DNA from 2 places in the Bacillus sp. EB V-12 genome. Region 1 is predicted to be linked to the other one. Evidence: predicted binding sites of a transcription regulator. Region 1 holds the regulator's gene; the other holds the start of a gene.

Region 1 (3,173 bases):
GGGCCTTGGTTCTCCGAAAGTAATCGCGAAAGAATTACTTGCGATGTATCGCTTCGATGAAATGAAAAAAAATCCATCGACTTCAAATGTGACAAGAGCTGTTATGGCAGCGATTGGACTTAGTTTGTTTAATTTTATTATTGTGTTAGGCCCGTTAGTCGCAATTATTGCTTTTATATTTTCTTTTTGGATCGGTGGTATTGCTAGTGTAGTAACACCACTTTTCGTTATTGGAAAAGTATTTATGGGTACTTTTATATGGTTGGATCTTTTCGTTAGTATAACGTTTGTTGGAGTAGGTTTATTGTTATGTATTATCGCTTTTTATAGTACAAAGTGGTTTAAGAGATTGTGTGTACGATATGTAATATGGAACTTCAAAATGATAAAAGGAGAGTAAATGATGAAAAAACTATTTTTAATCGCTATCGCTTGTATCGTTATTGGAGTAATAGGAATTTCCCAAACATATGAAAAAGCAGTACAAACTGCTGAAAAAGGCGATAAAGAAAATGTAATTAAAAACAAAACATTAAAAAATATAGAAGTTAAGTTAGATGCCGGGGATATTATTGTTCAAAAATCTCCTGACTCTTCTTTTTATGTAAAGCAATCGGGAGATGTACGTAAACAAGAGATTCGTATCGCAGAAGATGGTGACACATTAAAAATTATTGGGGAAAGAGAAAAAGGTGCTTCATTTGATTTTTCTTTTTACGATTTTAGGTTTCAAACGTCTAAATTGACTCTACTTGTGCCCGAACGCTCTTACCAAGATGTAAAAGTAAATTCATCTGCTGGACAAATCGAAATGAGTGATGTGAAAAGTGATAGCGTAAGTGTTAGAACACTTGCTGGAGAAGTAGAGTTGAAACAAGTAACGGCTAAGAATGTGGAGGGATCGACAAAAGCTGGTGAGGTGAACTTTAAGAAGGTATTAGGGAAAGTGACCGCAAAAACAACAAGTGGGGAAATAAATATTCAAGATCATGATTCTAAATATAATCTAGAAGCAAGTTCAACTGCGGGAGATATAGATATTACTTTATCGGAAAAACCACAAGATGCGGTAATTACTGGGCAAAGTGCTGCGGGAGATGTAACGATTTTTAATGAAGAAAATAAAAATGTAACAATTGGAAATGGTAGTAAAAAGATTAGCGGTAAAACGGCTGCGGGAGATGTGACGATTGAAACTCGTTAATAAGAAATAGAATGCATGGAAATCTATCAAAATACAAAAAGAAGATAATTACCGTATATAAATAAGGTAATTATCTTCTTTTTGTTATTTTTAATGTAAATCACGATATACGCCAATTACTTTCCCGATAACTGACACTTGTTTTAAAATGATAGGTTCTAATGAAGAGTTTTCTGGTTGTAGACGGAAATGGTCTTTTTCTTTATAGAAACGTTTAACTGTTGCTTCGTTATCCTCTGTTAAAGCGACTACAATTTCACCATTATATGCAGACTGCTGTTGGCGAACAACAACTAAATCTCCATCGAAAATACCAGCTTCAATCATACTATCTCCAGAAATACGTAACATGAACACTTGGTCTGCTCCAGCAACAATACTAGCTGGAAGTGGGAAATGTTCTTCTACGCTTTCGACCGCTGTAATTGGTAAACCAGCAGTGACTTTTCCGACAATTGGAACTTGAATAACAGATTGTGTTTCCGTATCCATTCGGTCTTCACCTAAAATTTCAATGGCACGTGGTTTTGTTGGATCGCGTCGAATGTATCCTTTTTCTTCTAATCGTGATAAATGTCCGTGCACTGTAGAACTAGAAGCGAGGCCGACTGCTTGACCAATTTCACGTACGGAAGGTGGATATCCTTTTTCTTGTACTTTTAGCTTAATAAAGTCGAGAATGTCTTGCTGGCGTTTCGTTAACTTTTCCATGTTTTCTAACACCTCGTTTTCTTTCATTTTTCTTATTAATAAGTATAACATGTGAAAAAACATTCTACAAACATAAGTTCGAACAAATGGCGGATTTATGTTACACTATAGGGAAATAATAGGGAGAAAGAGGGGTTCAAAATGAATGCAATTATTTATGCACGTGTGAGTACAACGAAAGAAGCGCAAGAAACATCATTATTACGTCAAAAAGATGAATTATTGCATTTAGCTGAGCGCTATCAAATGAATGTTACTAAGGTGATTGAAGAGCAGGCTAGTGGATATACAATTGAACGTGACGGTATATTAGAGGTGTTGGATACAATTCGAGACGAACAAATTGATGTGTTACTTATACAAGATGAAACGCGTCTTGGTAGAGGAAATGCGAAGATCGCGTTAATGCATTGTTTACATAAAGAAGGCATAAAAGTATATACGCATACACATAATGGTGAATTACAATTGTCGGATTCTGATTCAATGGTATTAGATATTATTGGTATTGTTGAAGAATATCAAAGAAAGATTCATAATTTGAAAATTAAACGAGGTATGCAACGTGCAGTAGAAAAAGGTTATCGTCCAGAAAAAAATTTAAAAAATCGTCATTTAAGTGTAGGAAGAGAGAAAAAAGAAGTGCCAATTGAGGAAATTGTACGTTTGCGAAAAAGTGAACTCACGTTTGAAGAAATTGCAGCAACATTACGTGGATTTGGTCATAATGTTTCAAAGGCGACTGTACATCGTAGATATGTAGAGTATACGAAGCAATTACTTGATAAAGAAGAGTAACTATTGTATGATAATAATCAGTTTTGATTAGAAGGGGGATTCGAGATGATTAATCACGAACTCGTTGAACGCATTAACTTCTTAGCGAAAAAAGCAAAAGCTGAAGGTTTAACTGAAGAAGAGCAACGTGAGCGTCAATCGCTACGTGAACAATATTTAAAAGGATTTCGTCAAAATATGTTAAACGAACTTAAAGGTATTAAAGTTGTTAACGAAGAAGGTACAGATGTTACACCGACGAAATTAAAAGCTTTAAAAAAGCAAGATAATGCAAGATTAAATTAAAAGATGGGCGAAGCCCATCTTTTTTATATGTAAAAATCGTTATTTAATAACTTTCCAGTTGTTATTAACTGTTGCTTCTATCGTTTTATGTTCCAATATATAATTAGCGATAAGTTCAGACATATCTGTGGGGATATCTTTTACTACCGGTTTGTTTTGAAACATAAAGAAATTT
Region 2 (3,173 bases), on a different contig from region 1:
CATCACACGAACACGCATTAACAGAAGTTGCTGCGATTATGTTTTTAGTTGGTAAAGGCTTCAATCCGACGATTGCACATTATATCGTTGAATCTTGGGAGAAGAATGAGCAGTTTTAGGGTTGTTTATTTGATAAAATATAAAAAACACAAAAGTGCCAAACCCCTTATACCACAAGGGTTTCGGCACTTTTTAATATCTAAAACAAATTTTATTGAAATAATTATTTTTATAGATTTTCATACTTTTTTATATAGTACGTGAACATATACAGTACAAAAATACACCTTTGTATACACATTTTTAGAAACATCTTAAGTTTATCAAACAATAACCAAAAGACGTACCTGCAACCTCATCATATAAATAATAGATATTAAAAAGAGGACACTATAAGCGCCCTCTTCCTTAGGTTTTAAATATGTTCTCCATGATCCATAAACACTTCAATTGCTTCGTTTTGTGGTATGTCTTTTGCATTAGTAAGACCAAAAGTAAAAACAGCGGATAACATCATCATTAATAAGATTGCTTTTTTCATTTTAGCGCCCTTCTTTCTATGCTCTTTTTGTCTGCATCTAAAGCGATGTGCAAATACTTGCTTGCTTTTCTATGATTTTCTGAACCATAGAATATTTCACCTAAAAGAGAAGCATATTCTTTTACCCAATCATATAATTCTTCTTTTTCAAAATACGAAATACCTTCTATAACCACATTTTCTAATTCTTCTTGCGGTACATAGTTATGTACTGCTTTTAAAATTCGGAAATGATGACGATAACATAAGTCGCTAATCTTATAGCCATTCTCAATATATTCATTAGCGATATGACTATAACCTAACTTAAAATGTTCTCTTGCTAAAAGAAACATAGTTTTAGCGTTATTTTCTAATGAATCCTCTAAGTGTTTAATTGCTAACTCTGGCATGTTTTGACTTGCGTATAAAAGTCCTAAATTATGCTTAACTCGTTTAATAAGAAGTTCATCATTAGATTTTTGGAAGGTACCTAGTGCTGAAAGTAAATATTCCTCTGCACTTTCGAATTCATTTAGTCGAATGTGTGCCATTCCTAAAGTATTTAAGCATGCTGCAGTTTTTAATTCATACCCTGGACTAATTGAAAATACTTCATTCGCCTTTGTAGCAAATTGAACTGCTAGGATCGGTTTTAATACGTGATAGTAATGGACTGCAAGCCAATAATTAAATTCAGCTTTTTCAATTTCATCATGCATGTACTCTAAAAACGTTTCAGCTTTTTCAAATTGCATTCTTGCTTCACTATGGTTTGCTTTATTAATAGCGTAAATTGCTTTAAATAAATGATGATAGTACTCTAAAAATGTTTCTGTAGACTCTGGTAAAGGCTCGATTTTGTCCAGAATATCTTTTGTACTATCCATATCCCGAATTAGCAGTTTATACCGTGCATTCAATAAAGCGTAGTAGACTAATATTGTTTGGTCTTCCTTAATATTATTGATTTTATTTGCAATATCTTCTTTTATTTTCTGAGACTGTAATACACGTTGTGAAATCATAGCTTGATACCAGTCGTTTAATAATTTTGTGATTTCTTCTTTAGAAATAATGTCAACACTCATCTACTTCTACCCCCTTTTGTTAAATGTTATCATGACATGCTTGTTTGCATAAATAAGTTTTTGAATATTCTAACTTGAAAAAATTATTTTTGAATATTCATGTTAACAAAATGGTCCCTTTTCAAACCAAAAAAGAACACACGTTTGTTTGTAGTGGAGTTAAAAAAACAAAAGTGAGGTATTACATCATGGAATATAACGGCTTTCCTGTAGTACGTGGAAGAGGTATGGTGAAATGGAATCCGTTTGCTTCAATACCGGAGCAATACGAGGAAATACATAGAATGTTTGAGGAACAATATAAAGTACCTAAACCTTTTTTAACACAAGATACTATGGAACGAATAGAAAGAGCGTTAATGCAATCTTTTCACGAGGAAGAAGAAATACATATCTCATACTATCGTGATGGAATGGTGCAAGACATGTACATAAATGTATTACATATTGAACCGATGACGAAAACTATATATTGTACAGATGCTTTTGGTTTGAATACTAAGTTTAAGTTTGATGAATTGGTGAATATAAATTAAAAGAAGCCGCCCGACAGGACTGAAGTGGCTTTTGTACGACAAAAAAAGAGCTCTGCTATACAGCAGAGCAAAAGAAAAATATATAACCCTATAAAAATAATACAAATTATTGATACTTTCAAAAGACGAAATTTAAATTTCCATCACAATAATACCTATGTTTAAGTATGAAACATTCTACCTTCCCTATAGCTATGAATATTCTTATTTTAGAATTTCATAGTATCCAAATAGCTCTTTGAGAAATACCTCAATACCGAACTTCTTCAAAGAATCTTTTCTTTATTCAAAGAGAAGTTCTAAAACTTTTTTCTTATCTTTGTCTCTTCCATAATGAATCAACCTATGACAGTTCGGACATATACTAACTATACTTCCAACAACATCTAAACTATTTTCAAAATCATGTTGCATTCTTAACGGTATTAGATGATGGGCCTCCATATAATTTTTTCAGCTGGCTTCCGATACAAATGTTTCATGTGTGTCATCTATTTCACATTTAAATTCTGCCTGTTTAATAGCTTGTTTAGCTTTTTTCGGATCACGAGGCCATACTTCCCTACCAGATTCCATTTTAGTTTTTTTTCGATTTTCCGATTTCTCTTCTTCTGCAATCTTTACTTTACTAAAATCCGAATCAATATTAGTAAATCCTTGTGGTGTATGGTTCAATTTGTAGCCAAAGAAAGCTGCGAATTCGATTGCTTTAATGTTTACAGGTTTTAGGTCCTTAATAAAATAGATGTATTCCCAAGTTTCATCATTATCGTTTGTTTTCTAAATTTTTCTAGCCACATCTGGGTTATGAGTCTTAGCAAAAATTGTCCCGAAAAACTTAAATTCCCCTTTAGAATATGCTAAAATCCCGTCACCCTCTTTTAACTTTTCCTATCTATCAACATTTGAAGAACCAGGAGTTGCTCCCCACATACATACATTCTCATGTAATTCATTATCTTTAAGTTTAGTTACTGTATCGGCATCTAAATCTGCTAAACATGTAGAAATAGGATATGTTTTTTC

The links. Region 1 encodes LexA, which represses DNA repair genes until DNA is damaged. Its sites were predicted from a motif close to CGAACATATGTTCG; they were not measured.
Region 2: ACZDYH_RS13485 (YolD-like family protein) is a predicted target of LexA. The motif match lies at 1,749-1,762, and genes of this name have one in related genera.

The regions. Positions count from the first base shown of each region.
Region 1 is NZ_JBUXJL010000001.1:942,322-945,494, forward strand. Features, by position in the region: gene ACZDYH_RS04945 (DUF1700 domain-containing protein) at 1-400, shown strand, start outside; gene ACZDYH_RS04950 (DUF4097 family beta strand repeat-containing protein) at 401-1,204, shown strand; gene lexA (transcriptional repressor LexA) at 1,295-1,915, opposite strand; gene ACZDYH_RS04960 (YneB family resolvase-like protein) at 2,057-2,713, shown strand; gene ACZDYH_RS04965 (DUF896 domain-containing protein) at 2,759-2,998, shown strand; gene ACZDYH_RS04970 (bifunctional metallophosphatase/5'-nucleotidase) at 3,038-3,173, opposite strand, start outside.
Region 2 is NZ_JBUXJL010000003.1:384,473-387,645, forward strand. Features, by position in the region: gene ACZDYH_RS13470 (hypothetical protein) at 1-119, shown strand, start outside; gene ACZDYH_RS13475 (aspartate phosphatase) at 416-541, opposite strand; gene ACZDYH_RS13480 (response regulator aspartate phosphatase) at 538-1,611, opposite strand; gene ACZDYH_RS13485 (YolD-like family protein) at 1,800-2,147, shown strand; gene ACZDYH_RS13490 (hypothetical protein) at 2,601-2,822, opposite strand; gene ACZDYH_RS13495 (hypothetical protein) at 3,039-3,173, opposite strand, start outside.